One region of the Parazoarcus communis genome, then DNA from elsewhere that is predicted to be linked to it. Evidence: predicted binding sites of a transcription regulator. Region 1 holds the regulator's gene; each other region holds the start of a gene.
The links. Region 1 encodes FNR, which switches genes on or off when oxygen is low (the NO sensors DNR and NnrR bind a similar motif). Its sites were predicted from a motif close to TTGANCTAGNTCAA; they were not measured.

Region 1 (5,747 bases):
CTATCGGGTGTATGGCGAGCGCGAACTTGCCCGTCTGCGCGCGGTTCGCCGGGCACAGCAACTGGGGTTTTCGCTTGAAGAAATCGATGACCTGCTGGCGCTCAACGAGGACACCGACCGCGACCGCGCGCGCGCACTGGCGCGAAGCAAGATCGAACTGCTGGATGCCCGCATCCGGCAGATGCAGGAAATGCGCAACGCGCTCACCGAACTGGTTGGGTGCTGTCAGCGCACTGATGCCCCCGCCCCCTGTCCGATCCTTCGCGCACTGTCGAGCGAGTAAGACCTCGCGTCAGCGCTGAACCATTGCTCTGAAGGCGGCGCTCAGACCGCGCACACCACTCCGCTCCACAGTTGCCCGCCCAGCGTCTGGGCGTGGAACAGGCCAAACACGCCGAAGCCGAGCACCAGCAAGCCCGAGGCGAAGCGGACCTTGCCATTGCGCGTGATGTCACGAAAACGCTTGAACAGCATGCCGGCCAGCATCAGGTTGGGCAATGTGCCAAGCCCGAAAGCCAGCATCAGCCCCCCACCACGCAGCGCAGAGCCGGTTACCAGGGAAGTCGCCAGCACCGAATACACCAGTCCGCAAGGCAGGAAGCCCCACAGCAGGCCAAGCGGCAAGGCCTGCTTGACCGAGCGGGCAGGCAGGAAGCGACGGCTCAGCGGCTGAATGCGGCGCCACAGGCGGTGACCGAGCTGCTCTACCGGAACGAGCAGCTTGGTGAATCCGGTGAGATAGAGCCCGAGCGCCACCAGCATGAGGTTCGCGAGCACGTAGAGCGTGATCTGGACCGGCAGAACGCCATCGTAGAGCATGCCGACCGAGCCCAGCGCGCCGAGTCCGGCACCAATGCAGGTGTAGGTGGTGATCCGGCCAAGGTTGTAGGCGAGATGAATCGGCCACTGCCGACTGCGACTCGATGGCGTCTGCACCTGTACCGTAAGCGCTCCGACAATGCCGCCGCACATCGATACACAGTGAGTGCCTCCAAGGAGGCCGATCAGGAAGACGGCGAGATAACCGGTTTCGGGCATGTTCAATCAGCTATGAAGCGTTTGATGCGGTGCGCGCATTCTACGCTGCACCGCGCCTCCCCGCCCGGTCAGATCACCCGGGAGTAACGGGCGCGCTCGCGATCCGAGCGCAGATAGCGATCGAAGAACATCGCAATCCCGCGCACCAGCAGACGGCCCGCGGGCAGCACGCTGATCCAGTCCTTGTCGATCTTCACCAGCCCAGCCTCTTCCATTTCCTTGAGGTCGGCGATCTCGTCAGCAAAGTACTCATGGAACTTGATGAGGTGTGCAATCTCGATCGACTCGATCGACAGCTCGAAATGGCACATCAGCGCCTGGATGATCGAGCGCCGGAGGAGATCGTCGGCGGTGAGCTCAATGCCGCGCAGTACGGGCAGCTCGTCGCGATCGAGGGCATCGTAGTACTCGTCGAGCGTCTTGACGTTCTGCGCGTAGACCGGACCGATCTTGCCGATCGCCGACACACCGAAGGCAAGCAGGTCGCACTCGGCCTGGGTCGAATAGCCCTGGAAATTGCGGTGCAGGCGCCCCTGCCGCTGCGCCACGGTCAGTTCGTCATCCGGCTTCGCGAAATGGTCCATGCCGATATAGACGTAGCCGGCGTCGGTCAGGCGACGGATGGCAAGCTGCAGAATCTGAAGCTTGGAGTCCGCTGACGGCAGGTCGATCGGAATGATCCTGCGCTGGGGCTTGAACAGTCCCGGCAGGTGCGCGTAGCTGTACAGCGAGATTCGATCGGGCGAGAGTTCGAGCACCTGCTCCAGCGTGCGGTTGAAGCTGATCACATTCTGCTTGGGCAGACCATAGATCAGGTCCATGCTGATCGACTTGAAGCCGGTTGCCCGCGCCGCGTCGATGACGAGCTTCGTCTCTTCGACGCTTTGCACGCGGTTGGTCGCAATCTGCACGTCCTCGGCGAAGTCCTGCACGCCGACGCTCATGCGATTGAAGCCGAGGTTGGCCAGCATTTCGACGGTGTCGAAATCCACCTTGCGCGGATCGACCTCGATCGAGTACTCGCCATTCGGCACCAGGTTGAAGTGCTTGCGGACCGCATCCATCAACTGATGCATCTCCGCGTGCGAGAGGAAGGTCGGCGTTCCACCCCCGAGATGTAACTGCGTGACCTGACGTGTCCCCCCCAGGGCCGCCGCCTGCATTTCGATCTCTTTTTCCAGGTAATTCAGATACTTGGCAGACCTGCCATGATCCTTGGTGATGATCTTGTTACAGGCGCAGTAATAGCAGATCGTGTTACAAAAGGGGATGTGGAAGTATAATGACAGCGGTCGGCTCACACCGCCAACGGCACGTTTTCCCAGCCAGTCTGTCAGTGCTTGTGCATCGAATGCCTCCACAAACCTGTCTGCGGTGGGATACGACGTATAGCGAGGCCCGTTGATGTCGAATCGTCGAATCAACTGGGGATCAAAGATTAGGTCTGTCTGGCTGGTCATGGTCTGGCTGCGTCGATGTGTTACTTAACAATGGCAGAAAGCCGGCGTTTTGTGGTTGACTTGGATCAACGGCAACATTCTGACTACCCCCAATCCGGAATCGGAGCAAGTTTACAGTGCAAATGAAGGCGACGGTGCCGATCACCGCGGCGGGGCTCAAAACCGCATGCTCACAATGCAATCTGCTGGAGCTGTGCCTGCCGTTCGGCATGACTGACACTGAACTCAACCGCCTCGACGAACTTGTCGGCGGGCGTCGGAAGATCAAGCGTCAGCAGCCGCTCTATCGCGCAGGCGAACTCTTCGAAGCCATCTATGCGATCCGTGCAGGCTCCTTCAAGACCGACGTTCTGCTCGAAGATGGTCGCGAGCAGGTCACCGGATTCCAGATGACCGGCGAGATCATCGGGCTCGACGGCATCAGCACCGAGTTCCACTCGTGCAATGCGGTTGCGCTCGAAGACAGCGAGGTCTGCGTCATTCCCTACGCCAAGCTGGAAGAACTGTCCCGCGAGATCGAAGGCCTTCAGCACCAGTTCCACAAGGTCATGAGCCGCGAGATCGTGCGCGATCACGGCGTGATGATGCTGCTGGGCTCCATGCGCGCGGAAGAGCGTCTGGCGGCCTTCCTGCTCAACATGTCGCAGCGCTTCACCGCTCGTGGCTTCTCGGCCGCCGAGTTTCACCTGCGCATGACCCGCGAAGAGATCGGCTCCTATCTGGGCCTGAAGCTGGAAACGGTCTCGCGTGCCTTCTCCCGCTTTCAGGAAGACGGCCTCGTCGCGGTGCAGCAGAAACATATCCGCATTCTCGACAACGACGGTCTCAAGAAACTCATTCAGCACCAGCCCGGCGCGCGCTGAGCGCCGGACTGTCGCGCTCAGGCAAAGACGGCGAACCAGCCGCCGACGTTCTTGCTGAGCGCGACCGACACGATCCAGCTGAACACGAGCAGCGCAGCAACAAACGCAGCCCCGCGCACGGTGCGCGTTCGGCCACGTTTCAGGGCAACGGCGCCCAGCAGGATGTAGACGATCAGGCCAATGACCTTGGCCGTCACCCACGGTGCCTGCAACGGGTACTGTTCGATCATCACCGCCAGCGTGATCGCACTGCCAAGCAACACGGTATCGACCACATGCGGCAGGACGCGCGTCAGACGATGTGTGAGCAGACGGCTGTCAACAAGCATCCACACTCCCCTGAGCGCGAAGCCGGCAAGGCTCAGAATCACACAGGTGACGTGGATGTGCTTGATCGCCTGATACATCTTTCGTTCCTCCTCGGGGAAAATGCTGACCGGTGCGCCCTGGTCGGGCGCCGAACAATGACAGAACAAACAGGATTCAGCCACGCAGGCTAGAATCGAAAGTGAAATGCAGGAGCACGGAATGAACCAGACCGCCGCAGACATCCTTACCCAGCTCCGTCAGATCTCCCTGTTCGGGGAGCTGTCGGAGAGTGAGCTGGAACGTGTTGCACGCTATACCCGCGAACGCCGCCTGGGCAAGGGTGAACTGCTGTTTCAGCGCGGCGACGTTGCCCACGGTTTCTATTTCGTCACCGAAGGGCAGCTCAAGCTCGGCTTCTCGTCAGCTCAGGGCAACGAGAAAGTGGTCGAGATCGTCGGCCCGCAGCAAAGCTTTGGCGAAGCGGTGATGTTCATGAACCGCCCCTACCCCGTTTTTGCCGAAGCGCTTACCGACATGTCGCTGCTTCATATCGGCCAGAACGTCGTATCCGACCTGATCGATCAGGATCCGCAGTTTGCACGCAAGCTTCTGGCAGGCATGGCGGTCCGCCTGCATAACATGGTGCGCGACGTAGAAACCTATTCCCTGCGCTCGAGCACACAGCGCGTGATCGGTTACCTCCTCCAGCAAACCGAAGAGGATGGCACCAAGGCTTGCGACATCTCCCTGCCCACGAGCAAGCAGGTCATCGCGTCACGGCTGAACCTGACGCCCGAGACCCTTTCGCGGATCTTTCACGACCTGGCAGACCATGGTCTCATCACCGTTCACGGCAAGCGCATCACGCTTCACAATCCGCAGGCACTGTCGCGCTACAGCGGGTAGCACTTCGCCCGCTCAAGTCCTTGCCGTCCCCCGAAAAGCAACGGCCTCTTGAACGAACAAGAGGCCGTCTTTCACGATACCCGGGTGCTGAAAGCCGAAGCCTTCACGCGCCAGCGCACTCAGGACTCAAGCACATAGGTTCCCGGCGCCGGTGCGAGCGAAGGAAACTGCTCGCTTGCCGCCGGCCTCGCCTCGATCAGCTCTCCGGCGTGGGGTTTGACCCAGTCCATCCAGTCGGTCCACCAGCTGCCCGCCTGCTCTTCAGTGCGATTGCGCCACTGCTCGGCCGTATCCGAGCGATGCGCTTCACCGGCCCAGAACTTGCGCTTGGGCGGCGTGACGACCGGATTGACGATGCCAAGAATGTGGCCTGAGCTCGAGAGCACATAGCGCTTGGGACCGGTGACATGGTTAATCACACGGAAAGTCTGCAGCCACGGCGCGATGTGATCGTCCTCTGCGGAAACGACGTAGAGCGGCTGCGTGATACGGCCGAGATCGAGCGGCTCACCCGCCACCTCGAGTGCGTCGGGATGGATCAGCTTGTTGTTCAGGTAAAGCTCGCGCAGGTACCACGAATGCATCGCGTACGGCATACGCGTGGTATCCATGTTCCAGTACAGCACGTCGAATGGCGGCGGCGTTTCGCCGTACAGCCAGCCTTGCACAACGTAATGCCAGATCAGGCCGTTCGAGCGCAGCAGGCGGAATGCGGAAGCCATTTCCTTGCCATCGAGATAGCCCTTGCTGGCCATGTTGTCGATGATGTAGCGGATGCTGGCTTCGTCGATGAACACCTCGATGTCGCCCGGCTTGTGAAAATCGACGAGCGTGGTCAACAGGGTCCAGTCCGCAACCGGCACCTGGTCCTCAGGGAAATGGCGGTTTGCCCATGCCATGTACATCGACAGTGCAGTGCCTCCGATGCAGTAGCCAACTGCATGCACCTTGTCCTGCCTGGTGAAGCTTCGCGCGCACTCGATGATGGCATGCACGCCTTCGGTGAGGTAATCGTCGAAACTGCAATCGCGCATGGACGCGCCGGGGTTCTTCCAGCTCGTAATGAAGACATCCATCCCCTGATCGAGGAGGAAGCGGATCATGCTCTTGCGCGGCACCAGGTCAAGAATGTAGAACTTGTTGATCCACGGCGTGACGATCACGATCGGCT
Region 2 (5,747 bases), 2.0 Mb from region 1:
CATGAAGGTGGCGTAAGCACCGACCATCAGCAGTTCGCCATGGGCCATGTTGATGATGCCCATCACGCCGTAGGTGATGGCGAGGCCCAGCGCGGCAAGCAGCAGGATGGAGCCCAGCGACAAACCGGAGAACACGGTACCGATGGTTTGCGCCGTGGCGATACGACCATCGATTGCGCTGATCGCGGACTCGGCCGCGGCACGGACCCTGGCGTCGGGCTCCACCCAGGTGGCCTGCTTGCCCTCACCTTGCTTCTCGAGCAGCGCGGCAAGCATGTTCTTGACGGCCGGGTCGGACGATTCGCCGAGGGCCTCGACCGCCTTCAGGCGCTTGGCCGCATCGGCAGAACTCAGGTTGATACGGGCAGCGGCGCGGCTGATCACACTGCGTACGGCCTCATCCTGTTCGCTGGCGAGAGTACGCTCGAACAGCGGCAACAGTGCTTCGCTGGCGTTCTCGATCAGCACGTTGGCGCTCGCCAGACGCGTTGCTGCATCGGGCGAAACCAGCTCGAACGCAGCGTTCGCGGTGGCGATCGAGCGCCGCACGCGGTTATTCACGGTGATGGCATCGACATCGGCGAGGGCGATTTCGAGGGCTTCACCGCTGGCGGCATCGCGCACGGTCTCACCATCGAGAATCACGACCTTGTCAGCTGCCACGCCCAGATTGCCGGCCTCAAGCGCGTTCACCACACGGCGGGCATCCTCGCTGCCATCCACGCCAAGTGCTTCAATCGCACTGATGCGGCTGGAAAAGTCACCGGCAAAGCCGGCGACCAGCGCAGGATCGAGCGCGGCGCGGGCGGGACTGGAGAGGGCGGCAAGGGTGGCGAAGAGCAGCGCGAGCCGCATCAGCAATCGGTTCATTGCAGGCTCCATCGGATCATCCGCCCGAACAGGGCGAAGTCGGAACAATCAATTACGGCCGGGCCAAGGTGAGCCCCCTGGCCGGAAAACACGGCTCCGGGCACATCCCCGGAGCACAGCCCGGCGCGACACATGCGCACCGGGCACCGGCAAGCGTCAGATGACGATCGCCGGTCCTTTCATCAAAGCCCCTGCTTGCCTTCGTTGCCCGCAATGAACGGGCTCCAGGGCTGGGCCCGGATCGGCGACTTCGTCTTCCACACCACGTCGAACTGACCGTCGGCGCGCACTTCACCGATGTAGACCGGCTTGTGCAGGTGATGGTTGGTCTTGTCCATGGTCAGGGTGAAGCCCGACGGTGCCTTGAAGGTCTGGCCGCCAAGCGCAGCGATCACCTTGTCGGTATCGGTGCTCTTGGCCTTCTCGACCGCCTGCTTCCACATGTAGATACCGACGTAGGTCGCTTCCATCGGGTCGTTGGTGACCACGGTGTCGGCGTTCGGCACACCGTTCTTCTTCGCCCAGGCCTTGTACTTGGAGATGAAGGAATCGTTCTCGGGGTTCTTCACCGTCATGAAGTAGTTCCAGGCGGCAAGGTGACCGACCAGCGGCTTGGTATCGACGCCGCGCAGCTCTTCTTCACCCACCGAGAACGCCACCACCGGCACGTCCGTCGCCTTCAGGCCGGCGTTGCCCAGTTCCTTGTAGAAGGGCACGTTGGAGTCGCCGTTGATGGTCGAGATGACCGCCGTCTTCTTGCCTTCGGACGCGAACTTCTTGATGTTGGCGATGATGGTCTGGTAGTCGGAATGGCCGAAGGGCGTGTAGTCCTCCATGATGTCCGACTCGGCCACGCCCTTGCTCTTGAGGAAGGCGCGCAGGATCTTGTTGGTCGTGCGCGGATACACGTAGTCGGTGCCGAGCAGCACGAAACGCTTGGCCGAGCCGCCCTCTTCGCTCATCAGGTATTCCACGGCGGGAATGGCCTGCTGGTTGGGGGCAGCACCGGTGTAGAACACGTTCTTCTCAAGCTCTTCGCCTTCGTACTGCACCGGGTAGAAGAGCAGACCATTGAGCTCCTTGAACACCGGGTTCACCGACTTGCGGCTCACCGACGTCCAGCAGCCGAACACTGCGGCCACCTTGTCCTGCGCCACGAGCTGACGGGCCTTCTCGGCGAACAGCGGCCAGTTGGAAGCGGGGTCGACCACCACAGGCTCGAGCATCTTGCCCATCACGCCGCCCTTGGCGTTGATCTCTTCGATCGTCATCAGCGCAACGTTCTTCAGCGCCGTCTCGGAAATGGCCATCGTGCCCGAGAGCGAGTGCAGGATGCCGACCTTGATGGTGTCGGCTGCATGTGCGCCAATCGGCGCGCCGATCGCTGCGATGGAAGCGGAAAGGGCCAGTGCCTTGATGAAGCTGCGACGAGTCTGCATGTGGGTCTCCCAGTAATCGGTAGTAGGAGCGCATTGCTGCGCTGCAATGCCAGATTAGGGATTCACCGCTGGAACAGGAATACGCAAGATTGCGTAGGAGGGGCAGGACCGTGCCTTACGAATACCCCACCAGACGCCCGAGCAGCAGCACCACCAGCCAGCCCAGCAGCGAAACGAGCGCTGCGAAGCGCACCCGCCCGGGCAGCTTAGGCGGTGCGGTTTCCGAACGCAGCAAGGCATCGAGCCCGATCGTGCGCAGGGCCAGTGCATTGGCCGTCGCCACACCCACGATCATTATCTTTGCCAGAAAAAGGGGGGACGCAGCGTACTCGGTGGCTCGCGCGATGAACATCAGCCCCCCGGCGCCCGCGGCGAGCATCAGCCCGAATGCTGCGGTACGCGTCAGCACGTGCCACAGCGGCGCCAGAGGCAGCGCGCGCCAAGCGCCGAGCAAGCGCAGGTCGAGCGGGACGATGGCACCGACGAGCAATGCCACCCCGAGGACATGGGCTGCGTTGACCAGCGGATAGACCCACACCGAGGCCCGCAGCGAGCGCGCAAGCACCGCCCCCTCGAGAGCAAGCAGCCAGCTGTCGATCATGGGCGCAGCTCAAGCCTCAGGACTTGCGGTCGGGGTAGAGGTTGTAGCTCTTGCCATCAATGATGATGCGTTCAGCCTTCATCACGCGCTGCTCAGGGTTGGACGAACGGTGACCATGCACCGTGATGACGCGGCCAACACCGAGCATCTCGTCGCTAAGGCCGGCGCGCTCGTTGCGCCACGGCTGTCCGACTTCAACCACCCAGCTTTCATCCTTGACGGCGACATTCAACTCCCCGTGCGGGTTGCCCAGACGCGCCTTGGTGATCGTGCCGGTCAGCTCGAACTCCATGTCCGTCGCCCACGCCCAGCCGTGATGCGCGAGTGAGGCCTGAGCCACGAACATGCCAATGACCAGCACCAGCCCGGCCAGCCACACCTGAGATTTCGCGAACGTTTTCATCTCCACACCTCCTCGTCGATCCGTCCATGGAAGACTGCTCAGGCCACACACCGGCGCAAGCGCTGCCTTGTCTGAATCAGCATGGACAACGAGAAACGGAAAAAGCGCCCGTCGTCCGCAAGTTTTCCGCCCGGTGACGCCATGAATCCGTGCCTTGTGTGCCGGGGCCTTTCCTCAGGCCAAGGCGGCAGGGACGACTTTTCGGGGAAGACGGACAGGATGGCACACAGAGTGCGCAGCCCGTAAAAACCACTATTTAATAATGGTTATTTTGACCCCGGTCAAAATCGCAGACATTCCGCAGCAGTAGCATTCGTCGCGTTTCAGTTCTGCTGTCACTACTAGGGAGTAAAGATGAAAAAGAATATCGCCGTCGGGATCCTCGCTGCCGCTTGTGTCCTGTCCTCGGGTGTCGCTTTTGCAGACGAAAGCGGCTTCATGGTTCGCGCCCGTGCCGTGTCCCTGGACTGGGACAACAACAATGGCGACAACCTTCAGCATGTCGGCGTTGGCAAGGTTGAAGCCGACAACCGCTGGATCCCCGAAGTCGACATCAGCTACTTCTTCACCAAGAACATCGCTGCAGAACTGGTCCTGACCTACCCGCAGGAAGTCGACATCAAGACTTCCGCGCTCGGCAAGATCGGCAGCGTCGATGCCCTGCCGCCGTCACTCCTCGTTCAGTACCATTTCACCGAACTCGGCGCCTTCAAGCCCTATGTTGGTCTGGGTGTGAACTTCACCATGTTCACCGACCGCAGCTTCGACACCGCGCTGGGCAAGGTCTCGGTGGACGCCAACACGGTGGGCCTGGTCGCCCAGGTCGGCGCCGATTACATGCTGAACAAGAACTGGTCTCTGAACATCGATGCCAAGTACATCCAGATGGAAACCGACGTCAAACTCAATGGCGGCAAGATCGGTAAGCTCGGGTTGAACCCCCTGACCCTCGGCATCGGCGTCGGCTACCGCTTCTGACCTTGCTGCAAGGTCCCGCTTTCAAGGCACCTCCGGGTGCCTTTTCTGTTTGCGTCGTGCGCAGCATGCGCGCCAGTTCGGGTCTCATACCGGGGGCACCGTATAATCCGGTATGAACTCGACTCCTGACATCCCCGAAGACGGCGCATCGCCTGACACACCCGTCTCTGCTGCGCCTGCATTCGCCGAACTCGCCCTCGCGCCCGAAGTCCTGGCCAACCTTAACCAGCTCGGCTACCTCACGATGACGCCAATCCAGGCTGCGGCGCTGCCGCTGGCGCTGGGCGGGCACGATCTCATCGCACAGGCCAAGACCGGCAGCGGCAAGACGGCCACCTTCGCCCTCCCGCTGCTGGGCAAGCTCAATGCGCGCAGCACGCGGGTTCAGGCCATGGTGCTGTGCCCCACGCGCGAACTGGCCGATCAGGTCGCCAAGGAGATCCGGCGCCTGGCGCGCGCGGCCGAGAACATCAAGGTGCTGACCTTGTGCGGCGGCTCGCCGATCCGGCCACAGATCAACAGCCTGGAGCACGGCGCGCATGTCGTTGTCGGCACGCCGGGGCGCTTGCTCGACCACCTGCAGCGCGACACGCTCAGGCTCGAAGCCCTCAACACCCTGGTGCTGGACGAGGCTGACCGCATGCTGGACATGGGCTTCTTCGACGACATCGTTGCCGTCGCGGACGCCTGCCCGCCGCACCGCCAGACCCTGCTGTTCTCCGCCACCTACCCGGACGGAATTGCACGCCTTGCGGCACGCTTCCTGCGCCAGCCAAAGACGGTCAAGCTCGAGGAGCAGCACGACAGCGGCAAGATCCGCCAGCGCTTCTACGAAGTCGAGCATGAACAGCGCCTTGAAGGCGTGGTGAAGCTGTTGCAGCACTACCGCCCGGTCAGCACCCTGGCCTTCTGCAACACCCGCCAGCAGTGTCGCGACCTGCTCGAGGTGCTGCAATCGCATGGCATCCACGCCCTTGCCCTGCACGGCGAGCTGGACCAGCGCGAGCGTGACCAGGTACTGGTGCAGTTCGCCAACCGCAGCTGTTCGGTGCTGGTCGCCACCGACGTCGCCGCCCGTGGCCTGGATATCGCCGGACTGGAAGCGGTGATCAACGTCGACGTCACCCCCGACCCGGAGATCCATGTGCACCGTATCGGCCGCACCGGACGTGCAGACGAGAACGGCTGGGCGCTGAGCCTGGCCAGTCGCGCCGATCAGCGCCGCATCGCCGCCATCGCGGAGGCGCAGAAGTTCGAGCCGGAATGGCACAGGCTCGACGAGCTCGAAACGACCAGTGACGCCCCCTTGCTGCCGCCGATGGCAACCCTGCAGATCCTCGGCGGGCGCAAGGACAAGATCAGGCCCGGCGACGTGCTCGGCGCGCTCACCGGCGAAGCCGGCTTCACCCGCGAACAGGTCGGAAAGATTCAGGTCACGGATGCTTACACCTATGTG
Region 3 (5,747 bases), 1.1 Mb from region 1:
CGGCGCCGCACGCGGCGGACGGGCGTGGGCCTGCAGGCGCGCAGCTTCCAGCCGTTCGACGGCGTCACGACGCAGCGCATTGAGCGCCGAGGCCGGCAGGAAGGGCGCGTCGGCGACATCGAGCGTGATTTCCTGTGCCGTGAAGATCGTGTTGCCAAGCTTGGCAATGTGGTCGCGGATCGTGCCCAGTGCGCGTTCGGCCTGTTGAGCGGCTTCGTGGGCGGCCTGAATGGCGGCCGTTGCGGTCACGCCGTCCGCGTCGCTCAGAGTCAGCGCGTAGCCATCGGAGGTCTTGAAAAAGCGTGCGTCCACCGTGATGCGGCGATCCGCGGATTTCTTTTCCAGCGCACGCTCGAAAGCCTGATCGTGGTTGCGGAACACCGAGATGCCAGGCACCAGGTCGGCCGGCAGCGCGTCGGCAGTAAAGATGCGATCCACGCCTTCGCCTGCCGCGTCGTGCTCGGCACGGTTGATGCGCAGACCGGTGAGGTCGCCCTTGGCGTCGTACCAGGTGAGGCCGTCGCCGTTGTGGATCGGCGCCACGCGCTCGATCTCGAAGAACTTGCCGGCCTTGGTGTCGATGCGGGTCACGCGACCGATCGCCTCTCCGACGAACTTGGGCGACTCGAAGGCTTCGATGCCGTGCTGACGCTTGTTGGTGAAGTAATCGGTATAGCCGCGGTTGAAGGTCTTCTCCGCCTGCGGTATGAACAGGAAGGTGCTGCGCCCGCTCGAGGCGCGCTGCCATGCGGGGCCGTCGGCATCGGGGTGTTCGATGATCTCGTCGAGCAGCTGACGGTAGTGCGCGGTGATGTTCTTGACGTAGGAGAGGTCCTTGTAGCGACCCTCGATCTTGAACGAGCTCACGCCGGCCGCAGCCAGGGTGCGCAGGTTGGCGCTCTGGTTGTTGTCCTTCATCGACAGCATGTGCTGGTCGCGGGCGATGATGTTGCCGTCCTTGTCGGCCAGGTCGTAGGGCAGGCGACAGGCCTGCGAACACTCGCCGCGGTTGGCGCTGCGTCCGGTGTGGGCATGGCTGATGTAGCACTGGCCGCTGAAGGCCACGCACAGTGCGCCATGGACGAAATACTCGAGCTGGCACTCGGTGGCGGCGGCGATCTTCTTCACCTCATCCAGCGTAAGCTCACGTGCGAGCACGATCTGCGAAAAACCGACGTCCTGCAGGAAGCGGGCCTTGGCCGCGTCGCGGATGTCGGTCTGGGTGCTGGCATGGAGCTGGATCGGGGGCAGGTCGAGTTCGAGCAGGCCCATGTCCTGCACGATCAGCGCGTCGGCACCGGCGTCGTAGAGTTGCCAGATGAGCTTGCGCGCATCCTCGAGCTCATCGTCACGCAGGATGGTGTTGAGCGCCACGAACACCTGCGCATGAAAACGATGGGCATGGGCGGCCAGGCGGGCAATGTCGGCGACCGTGTTTTCCGCTGAGGCACGTGCGCCGAACGACGGGCCGCCGATATAGACGGCGTCTGCCCCGTGGGTGATGGCTTCGATGCCGAAGTCGGCATTCTTGGCCGGGGACAGGAGTTCGAGTTGGTGACGGGCGTTCATCAGCGGCGCGACTTCAAGGTCTTGATCGGAAAGGCCGTAATGATACCGGTTCGCGAATCTTCAGGCTTGGTTTCGTGCACCGGCAGTGCTCGACGCCAGTGCCGGGGGCGTGCCAAAGCGGGCCGCAAGCAGGCGGGCCGGGATGGCGGCGAGCAGCACGCCGATGGCGTCGGCAACCCAGTCCCACAGGTCACCGAAGCGGTAGTCGGTGAAGGACTGCGCCACCTCCATCGCCGCACCGTAGGCGAGCAGACCGAGCACCAGCTGCGGCATGCGATCCGGCCAGGCAAGGCTGCCCAGCACCATCAGCACGGCGAACAGCACGGCGTGTTCGATCTTGTCCTGCCAGCTGACGATCTGGACGACATCGGGTGCCGGTTGCAGGGCGAGCCAGAACACGGCGACAAGGGCGAAGATGAAGAGGCTGCGGCTGAGGGCGGGCGGGATACGGAGCATGAGCGGGACGGGTGCCTGAGGTCGGAACAGGCGCCGATCTTATCAGGCTGGTGTGACGGCGCGCTGTGGCGTGGGGGCGTTTGCCCGCCACATCCTGACGACATGGAGGAGGTTGAGCATGAGCCAGCCGAACTCCACAATCAGCGCGAGTCCCGCAAGCGCTCCCAGCGCTGGCGCCAGTGCAGCAGCAAGCAGCGCTGCAAGCGCAAGCACGTGCATCCTGAGCTGTGCTTTGGCGCGCGCATCCGGGAGCATCTTCTTGACGTTGGGTGCCTTGACCTTGGCCTGGGTGAGATGCAGCCACGCCAGAAAGGGCACGATCTTGTACAGCATGGCGCTGGTGGCGCCGCCCAGGCCACCGTGCAGGACCAGGATGCCGGCCAGCACGGGCCAGTGCTCAGCATCGGAGAAATGCGGAAAGGCGAGCAGGCCGGCGCCGGCAATCAGGGTCACCATTGCCAGGCGGAAGGCGCGAAAGGATGCGTCGGGTGTGCTGCGTCGCGTGCGCGCCTGCTGGCGCAGCGTGATGCCGGCAAAGCAGATCACGGCGGCGATCAGGGCAAGCGCGAGCACGATCGCGGTCTGGTCGAAGCCGGTGATACTGAGCACGGACCATGCGCACAGCAGGCCGAGGATGGCGGGGGCCCAGTAACGGGTAAGCGCGACCGGATAGGCGGGCGTGATCTGGAACATCGGGACCACCACCCAGCTCACCGCCGCGAGGAGAATGCCGGCCCAGCCAAGCAGCGCCCAGCCCGCGTGCAGATTGACCTGAGTCGTGAAGGGCAGGGGAAGCGCAGCGCCGCCGCTGAGCCCGAGTGCGATCGAGAGGCCCAGCACGACGGCGAGTGCAAGGCCGGTGAGCGAAAGGCGCAGATCACGCGGCGTGTGGCTTGCCATGGACGACTTTGGCGCACGAATGATGGCAACGGTGGCGCAGCCGAGAAAGCCGAAAATGCTCAGCCCGAGGAGTGCCGCGGCGCCGATCAGCACGACCGGCAGGCCGAAGCCGAGTCCGGCCGCAAGTCCGGCCGCACCCAGACTGAGCCCGACGTGGGTCAGTCGGGCGGTGAGCAGCGGTGCGGGCAACGCCGCCCCGGCGACCACGGGCATGATCTGGATCAGCGCGCCAAGCATGATCTGCAGCAGGAAGCCGACTGCAAACAGGTGAACCACGGCCAGGGTGCCCGGCGTCCAGCGCGATGCAAGCAGGCCGCTGTCGCCGATCAGCACCAGCCCGGCGACGATGCCGAACAGCGGTGCGGTGAGAAAGAAGCGTAGCGGTGCCAAAAACGGCGGCGTTGCCTCATAGCCCAGGCCGGGGTTGGCGCCGCTCATGGGCGCTCGATCAGGACCTCGACCACTGCGTCGTCACGAACCGTCGGGGTATAGCGGTAGCCGTCGCGATCGAGGATACGGAACAGTGGATGGGGCATGCGGTCGAGCAGCAGCGTGACTGCCTGACCGGGGGCGAGGTCGGCCACGGCCTCCATCGCCATCTCGAAGGGCACGGGGGGTTCCATGCCGCGGGCGTCGACGATCGTCGGTGTGTTCATGCCATGGCTCCGGGGGCTGTGCGGGCATGCAGGGCCGTATCGAGCGTGCCTGCCAGTTCGCCACTGCGGTCGGCAAGGCGGGCATCGCACATCGGGTACAGCATGTTTTCTTCCTTCATGTTGTGCTGCTGAATCATGATCATCAGGGTTTCGGCTTCGCCCGCAAAATCGTCGCCGTCGCGGGCGTCAATTGCGGCCTGCATGCTGTCAAGAAAGGTTCGCATCTCGGCATGTTCGGCCCGCATCACCGCGGTGGGGCCGCCGTGCATGCCGGTCGCGGCTTCGAATGCGGGGAAGAGGTGTTCTTCCTCCGCCAGGAAATGTGCGTTCAGCGCCGCGGCGAATGCCGACATGGCAGTTGCGGCGGCAGGCCAGTCGCCCTTGGCGACGAGGGTCTCGAGCCGGGCAAAAACGTGGTCGCAGGCACGGTGGTCGTCGGTCATCAGGCTGGAAAGGGACATTGGCAGAACTCCTCTGGAATGTCTCGATTCTCCGCATCGATCCCTTTACAGCCTTGACGCGGGTCAATATCGTGAACATGCCGCTGGATTCCGCGGGCGCCCCTTGATGGTGCAAAACGTGCAGAATGCCGCCTTTGCCGAACGGATTCCCCGAAATGAGTCCTGCCCAAGCCCCAGGCGCCTGGGGGCGGATTTTCCTGCCCTTTGCGCTGGGCTATTACCTGTCCTATCTGCTGCGTACGGTCAATGCAGTGATTTCGCCCACGCTGACGGGCGAGCTCGGCCTTTCCGCCGCCGATCTCGGGCTGCTGACCAGCACCTATTTTCTGGCCTTCGGTCTGGCACAGATTCCGGTGGGTATTGCGCTCGACCGCTTCGGTCCGCGCCGGGTCGAAGGCTGTCTGATGCTGCTGACCGCGCTGGGCAGTGCCGCCTTTGCGATGGGCGATTCGCTTACCGGTCTCGGTGGTGCGCGCGCGCTGGTCGGGGTTGGTGTGTCGGCCTGCCTGATGGGGGCGCTGAAAGGCTTCGCAATGTGGTATCCGGCCGAACGACAGAGCTCGATGACCGGTTTCATCATGGCCGCGGGTGCGCTGGGCGCGCTCACTGCAAGCGCACCGGTCGAGGCCTTGCTGCCGTTCATGGGGTGGCGCGGTGTGTTCTGGACCATTGCCGCGCTTGCGCTGATGATCTCGCTGTGGATTTTCCTGTCCTTGCCCGACGAGGCCAGCCACGGGGACAACGAGCGTCTGCTCGATGCCTTGCGCGCGGCGGTGCGGATCTTTCCTGCCCCTGCATTCCTGAAATTCGCAGCGTCGTCGATGTTCTTTACCGGCGGCTTCATGGCCATGCAGAGCCTTTGGGCCGTGCCCTGGCTGATGAGCGTAAACGGGCTGTCGCTGGCCCAGGCCGCAGGCTATCTGGTAGCGCTCAATGTCGGCATGCTGGCGGGGCAATTGTCCATTGGCCTTCTCGGTGTGCGCCTTGCAACGCGCGGCGTGCGCCCGCTCAACCTGATTCAGTTCGGCTATGCGGGCATGCTGAGCGTGCAGCTCTGCATCCTGTTCGATCTGGGTCCGCTGGTGGTGCTGTGGTTTCTGCTCGGTGCGCTGTCGTCGGTCAATTCACAGACCTACCTCGCAACCGCCTCGAATTTTCCCCGTCAGGTGTTCGCGCGCGTATCGACGGCAATCAACCTGATGGCGTTTGCCGGTGCCTTCGCCGTGCAGTGGGGCCTGGGTTTGGCGCTTGATGCCTTGCAGCTGGCGGGGCAGACACTGTCTGCATCGCTGAGCCTCGCTTTTGGCGGCCTGATCGCAGTCCAGGTGCTCGCCTATTTGCCGCTGTTGCCGTGGCGTCGGGCGCAACCGGGCTGAGCGGCCCGCGTGCGGCCAGGTTCAGGCGCTGACTGCGGCCTCCTGTTCCCGCTCCGGTGTCTGTGCGGTGGGCGCTGGCAGTGCTTTCTGTGCTGTGGGCTGGGCGCCCCAGTGGATCAGCTCAAGCCGGCCGTCGAGATGCTCGACGATGGCCGTGCAGCTGTCGACCCAGTCGCCGCAATTCACATAGGTCAGCCCATCGACCTCACGCATGCTCGCCCAGTGAATGTGTCCGCAGATCACGCCATCCACGCCGCGCTCGCGCGCGCCGTGCATCACCGAGTCCTCGAAGTCGAAGATGAAGCTGACCGCGGTCTTGACCTTGCGCT
Region 4 (5,747 bases), 800 kb from region 1:
CGTACTACACGGTGAAGGACATCGTCGGCGTGGTGGCCTTCCTGTTCTTCTTCAGCGCAGTGGTGTTCTTTGCGCCTGAAGCAGGTGGCTACTTCCTCGAGTTCAACAACTTCCTGCCGGCCGACCCGCTGGTGACCCCGCCGCACATCGCGCCGGTGTGGTACTTCACGCCGTTCTACTCGATCCTGCGTGCCGTGACCTATCCGCTGTTCGGTCTCGACGCCAAGTTCTGGGGCGTGGTGGCGATGGGCGCATCGGTGGTGATCATCGCCTTCCTGCCGTGGCTGGACCGCAGCCCGGTCAAGTCGATGCGCTACAAGGGCGTGATCTTCAAGAGCGCTGTTGCGATTTTCGTGGTCTGCTTCGCCATTCTCGGTTACCTGGGCGTGCTCCCGCCGACCCCGGGCCGTACCCTGGTTTCGCAGATCTGCTCGGTCCTGTACTTCGCCTTCTTCCTGGCCATGCCGTGGTACAGCAAGCTCGACAAGTGCAAACCCGAACCGGAAAGGGTGACTTTCAAATGAAATCGCGTGTAATCAGTTTCATCAAGCGTGCTGCTGCCGTGGTGCTGTTTGCGCCGGCAATGGCGATGGCTGCCGGTGCTGTCCTGCACCTCGACAAGGCGCCGGTGAGCACGGATCCGGCTGCGCTGCAGCACGGTGCCAAGCTCTTCGTCAACTACTGTCTGAACTGCCACGGTGCCTCTTTCCTGCGCTACAACAGGCTGCAGGACATCGGGCTGTCCGAGGAGTCGATTCGCGACAATCTGATGTTCACCGGTGAAAAGACCGGCGATCTGATGAAGATCGCGATGCGCCGTGAGGAGGCCAAGCAGTGGTTTGGCGCAGCGCCTCCCGACCTGACCCTGGTTGCACGTGCCCGTGCTTCCGAGTTCGGCAGCGGCGCCGACTGGCTCTACACCTACCTGCGTCAGTTCCATCGTGACCCGAACCGTCCGACGGGCTGGAACAACCTGGTTTTCCCGAACGTCGGCATGCCGCACGTGCTGTGGGAGCTTCAGGGTGAGCAGGTGGCGAAGGCCGGCGACCATGGTTCGACGCTTGAGCTGGTCAAGCCGGGCAAGCTGACCGCCGAAGAGTACGACAATGCCATCGCGGATCTCGTGTCCTACATTGTCTGGATGGGAGAACCCGTCGCCGAGAAGCGCAAGACCATCGGCATGGTTGTGCTTGCCTTCCTTGCAGGTCTGTTCGTTCTGGCGCTCGCGCTGAAGAAGAACTACTGGAAGGATATTCATTGAGCGGATCGGTGACTGGCCGCAAGGCCTGACACTCGTTTCCCTCCAGACGCACCGCGCAAATCAATGCGTGGTGCGCTTTTGTTTTTTGCATCCGGAGTCGCAACATCATGATGAATCTTTATTCCGGTACGACCGATCCCTTCAGTCACCGTTGCCGGATCGTGCTCTTCGAGAAGGGCATGGATTTCGAGGTGATCGATGTCGACCTCTACAACAAGCCCGAAGACCTTGCGATCATCAACCCGTACGGCCGCGTGCCGGTGCTGGTGGATCGCGATCTCGTGCTGTACGAGTCGAACATCATCAATGAATATATCGACGAGCGCTTCCCGCATCCGCAGTTGATGCCGCCGGATCCCATCCTGCGTGCGCGGGCGCGGCAACTGCTGCATACGTTCGAACACGAGCTGTTTGCTCACATCGCCGCACTCGAGGCCAACCAGAAAGGCGTGGACAAGACCCGCGCGCATGTGCGCGACCACCTGACCCAGCTGGCACCGATCTTCACCAAGCAGAAGTTCATGCTGGGTGACGAGTTTTCCATGCTGGACGTGGCGATCGCGCCCTTGCTGTGGCGTCTTGAGCACTACGGAATCGAACTGCCGAAAGCGGCTGCTCCGATGATGAAGTACGCCGAGCGCATTTTCAGCCGTCAGGGTTTCATCGACGCGCTGACGCCGTCCGAGAAGGTAATGCGGCGCTGACATGACGACGCTTCGACCGGTCGCGCGGGATTGTGCGGTCCGGTCGGGCGGAACTTAGGACACGCAAGACATGGTATCCACCAAGCCTTACCTGGTTCGTGCCATCTACGAATGGTGTTCTGATCAGGGCTTCACGCCCTATCTTGCCGCCCGGGTCGATTCCAGCACCCGCGTGCCACCCGGCTACGGCAAGGACGGTCAGATTGTGCTCAACGTCGGGGCGGACGCGACCAACAAGTTGACGATGGACAATGAGTCGATCAGCTTTCAGGCGCGTTTCAACGGCTCGGTGCAACACATCCTGATTCCGATGAGCAATGTTCTGGCCGTCTATGCGCGCGAGAACGGGCAGGGCATGGCGTTCGAGGCGGACATCGATGATGGTGAGCCGTTCGAAGAAGATGCGCCGGATGACGCCGATGTGACGGGGCTCGAGCTTGCACCCGAGCCCGAGGCATCGCCCGAGCCGTCCGAGTCGCCCAAGTCCGGTGACGATCGTCCGCCGCCCCCTCGTGGCGGCCATCTCAAGATCGTCAAGTAATACCCACCCCGTCAGGCGACGCTCAGCTGCGCCGCCTGACGCCGGTGATCTGTGACCCACGTTTCGTAGAGTGCGCCGAGTCGCCGACTCATCTCCTCGGTGTGCCACTGCTGCGCATAGTCCCGCGCATCGCTCCCCAGTTGCTGCAGTTGTCTGCGATCGCTCAGCAGTTGGGCAACGATCTCCGCAAAGCGGACCGGATTGTTCGGCGCGATCCTGCAGCCCTGCTGCGGTGCCAGGATATCCACCGTTCCCATTTCGGCAAGGGCCACCACCGGCGTGCCCAGTGCCATCGCTTCCAGCAGCACAAGCCCCTGCGTTTCGGTGCGTGACGCAAATACAAAGAGATCCGCGGCCCGATAGCAATCGTGCAGTTCGTTGTGACGGTCGAGGTAGCCGAGGAAGCGGATGTGCTCGCCGAGGCCTGCACGTTCGACCTTCGTGCGCAGGCTGCTCAGCGCAGGACCTTCTCCGGTAATGAGCAGCATTGCCGCGGGCTCGCTCCTGCGCAGCTCACCGACCATGTCGATGAGAAAGTCGATGTTCTTCTCGTGTGCGACCCGGCCGACAAAGAGCAGCAGGCGCCGGCTCTTGGGAATGTCGTAGCGCTGACGAAAGTGACAGCCGTCGCCACCGTGAAACTGGTGTTCCGGAATCCCGGTGGGGAGGATGTGCACCGGCGTGCTCACACCGTAGGCCGCAAGCGTATCGGCCATCGCCCGTGAGGGCACGATGACGGCGTCGAGTTCGTTGCACTGCTGGCGCGAGAAGCGTCGTGCCGCGCCGCGCAGCCATGCGCGGGGCACGAAGGGTACGTAGTGAAAGAGGTATTCCTCAAAAAACGTGTGATACGTGGCGACGCAGGGAAGGTCGAGGGCCTTCGCCAGTTCGAGTCCGGCGTAGTGCGCAACGAAGGGCGTGTGGATGTGCACCAGATCGAAGCGCTGTCCCTGCAAGGCTGCGATCTGGTCGTGGATCGCCGCACGCTGCATCATGCGATCCTCCGGGTCTAGCGGGATGAAGCGCGAGGGAATCCGGATGATGTCGCCCGCGCTGCTGGTGCTGTGCTGAGGGTAGGCGGGGGCAATGAGCGTGGAGCGGATGCCGCGTGCCTTGAGAGAGTTGCGGAACGTCTCTATCGATGTGCTGACCCCATTGATGCGGGGAAAGAACACATCTGAAATCATCAGGATGTTCATGGTCTGTGCCGGTTGTCGTCAGCCCAATCTAGCGTTTCCCGATGACCGCTTCATTGCAGTGTCCTGGAGGGGAAGGGTTTTTACAGTATGCGGTTGACCGACATCATCGGACCGGTGACGATTCTGCGTTATAAAGCGGCACCGCAAGGCCCGAGTGGGCCGATGTTCAGGAGAATGCAAGGATGGCACTGATGCAATGGAACGAGCAGCTTCAGCTCGGTCTCGGAAAGATGGACCAGACCCACGAGGAGTTCGTGAGCCACTACAACGCCGTTGTCGAGGCTGCGCCCGAGCACTTTCTGGCACGCCTCGATGACTTCATCGCCCACACCGAAGCACATTTCGATCAGGAAAATCGCTGGATGGAGCAGGTGAATTTCCCCGGCTGCCATCGTGCCGAGCACGACCGTGTCCTGGTCGTGATGCGTGACGTACGCAATCGTCTCGAGCGTGGTGATGCGTTTCTGGGCAAACGGCTGATGGAGGAGTTGCCTGCCTGGTTCGACAATCACGTCAATGGCATGGATGCCGCACTGGCCTTTCATCTGGACAGTATCGGCTTCGATGTCGAGACCGGCGTGATCACGCCGCCTGAGGGTGACTGCAGCGGGAGTGCACCGGCAGGCAGTTGTGCCTGCACGTCTGCACCTGCCCGGGCGGACGCGGAGAAGGTGTAAGCCCCCCCCCCGCGATGCGCCCGCTGTGTCAGGGGCGCCGGACGGGGAAGGGCACGGTCGGTGCGCGACCGTGCATCAGGCCGGCGAGAATCTCGGCCGAGCCGCAGGCCAGGGTCCAGCCCAGCGTGCCGTGGCCGGTGTTGTACCAGAGATTGACGCCGCGCCCCTTGCCGATGATCGGCAGGTTGCTCGGGGTGGCGGGGCGCAGCCCGGTCCACAGTTTCGCCTGAGCCGGGTCGATGGCGCCGGGCAGCCGCGTGCGGGCCCAGTCCAGAATCGCACGGCCGCGCGCGGGATCGATCGTGAGGTCAAAGCCGTTGAGTTCGGCTGTGCCGGCGATACGCAGCCGGTCGCCGAGCCGGGAGCAGACGATGCGGCGGGATTCATCGGTCAGGCTGACCTGCGGAGCCCGTGCCGGGTCCGCAACCGGCGCCGTGATCGAATAGCCCTTCACCGGATAGATCGGCAGGTGTTCGCCAAGCGAGTGCACGATGAGCGGGCTGAAGCTGCCCATGCACACCACATAGGCGTTGGCGGTGAGGGTGCCAGCCCGCCCTTCGCTGTCACGTACCTCGACACCGTCGATCAGGCCGCCAGTGTGGGTCAGACGCTCGATTGTCGTCTGATAGTGGAACTGCACACCGTCGCGTGCGAGCACCTTCGCCAGCGCGCTGGTAAAACGCATCGCGTCGCCGTTCTCGTCGCCCGGTGCATGCAGACCACCCGCGAGCGTCGGCGCAAGCGCGGCGAGCGCGGGCTCGATTGCAAGGCATTCGGCGGCTGAGCACACCCGGACGTCAATGCCGAGTCGCATCAGATGCTCGGCGCGTGCCGGTGCATGCGCGAAATCCCTGGCGCTGAAAAACAGGTGAAGAATGCCCTGCTCGCGCGCATCGTAGTCGTTCCCGATGCCGGCGGCTGCGCGTACCCGGTGCAGCTCGCGCTGACTGTGGATGGCAAGCGCTGCAATCGCCTCGGTGTTGCGCTGCGTGCGCCACGGCAGACACTCATGCAGAAAGGACAGCGCCCAACGCCACTGGTCAAGGCTTGCCTGAGGGCTGAAGCGCAGCGGAGCGTCATCCCGGCCGAGCCAGCGCAGCGCCAGGAAAGGTGCTGCAGGGTTGGCCCAGGGCTCGGGATGGCTGACCGAGATCTGACCGCCATTGGCAAAGCTCGTTTCCTGTCCGGCCTGCGGCTGGCGGTCTATCACGCTGACCTCGAACCCCGCCTGCTTCAGGTACCAGGCGGTGGTGACGCCGGTGATGCCGGCGCCGAGAACCATCACATGCATAACTTGGCTTATGTGCTCCAGAAAGACTGCCCGGTACGTGTCCGGGGCAGGGCAGCGAACCGCCAAGCCGTAAA

Region 2: CEW83_RS13655 (OmpW/AlkL family protein) is a predicted target of FNR. The motif match lies at 3,585-3,598, and genes of this name have one in related genera.
Region 3: CEW83_RS06940 (hemerythrin domain-containing protein) is a predicted target of FNR. The motif match lies at 4,096-4,109, and genes of this name have one in related genera.
Region 4: CEW83_RS19260 (hemerythrin domain-containing protein) is a predicted target of FNR. The motif match lies at 3,799-3,812, and genes of this name have one in related genera.

Annotation. Positions count from the first base shown of each region.
Region 1 is NZ_CP022187.1:444,829-450,575, reverse strand. It holds gene CEW83_RS02210 (MerR family transcriptional regulator) at 1-283, shown strand, start outside; gene CEW83_RS02205 (sulfite exporter TauE/SafE family protein) at 325-1,038, opposite strand; gene hemN (oxygen-independent coproporphyrinogen III oxidase) at 1,107-2,498, opposite strand; gene fnr (fumarate/nitrate reduction transcriptional regulator Fnr) at 2,621-3,361, shown strand; gene CEW83_RS02190 (SirB2 family protein) at 3,379-3,768, opposite strand; gene CEW83_RS02185 (Crp/Fnr family transcriptional regulator) at 3,890-4,576, shown strand; gene CEW83_RS02180 (PHA/PHB synthase family protein) at 4,696-5,747, opposite strand, start outside.
Region 2 is NZ_CP022187.1:2,977,419-2,983,165, forward strand. It holds gene urtB (urea ABC transporter permease subunit UrtB) at 1-870, opposite strand, end outside; gene urtA (urea ABC transporter substrate-binding protein) at 1,053-2,309, opposite strand; gene CEW83_RS13645 (hypothetical protein) at 2,425-2,910, opposite strand; gene CEW83_RS13650 (DUF6152 family protein) at 2,927-3,313, opposite strand; gene CEW83_RS13655 (OmpW/AlkL family protein) at 3,668-4,291, shown strand; gene dbpA (ATP-dependent RNA helicase DbpA) at 4,404-5,747, shown strand, end outside.
Region 3 is NZ_CP022187.1:1,526,402-1,532,148, reverse strand. It holds gene CEW83_RS06960 (peptidase U32 family protein) at 1-1,569, opposite strand, end outside; gene CEW83_RS06955 (VanZ family protein) at 1,630-2,025, opposite strand; gene CEW83_RS06950 (hypothetical protein) at 2,068-3,363, opposite strand; gene CEW83_RS06945 (DUF2249 domain-containing protein) at 3,360-3,581, opposite strand; gene CEW83_RS06940 (hemerythrin domain-containing protein) at 3,578-4,042, opposite strand; gene CEW83_RS06935 (MFS transporter) at 4,198-5,418, shown strand; gene CEW83_RS06930 (UDP-2,3-diacylglucosamine diphosphatase) at 5,440-5,747, opposite strand, start outside.
Region 4 is NZ_CP022187.1:4,217,847-4,223,593, forward strand. It holds gene CEW83_RS19235 (cytochrome b) at 1-524, shown strand, start outside; gene CEW83_RS19240 (cytochrome c1) at 521-1,261, shown strand; gene CEW83_RS19245 (glutathione S-transferase N-terminal domain-containing protein) at 1,369-1,965, shown strand; gene CEW83_RS19250 (ClpXP protease specificity-enhancing factor) at 2,036-2,506, shown strand; gene CEW83_RS19255 (glycosyltransferase) at 2,518-3,705, opposite strand; gene CEW83_RS19260 (hemerythrin domain-containing protein) at 3,888-4,382, shown strand; gene CEW83_RS19265 (D-amino acid dehydrogenase) at 4,411-5,673, opposite strand.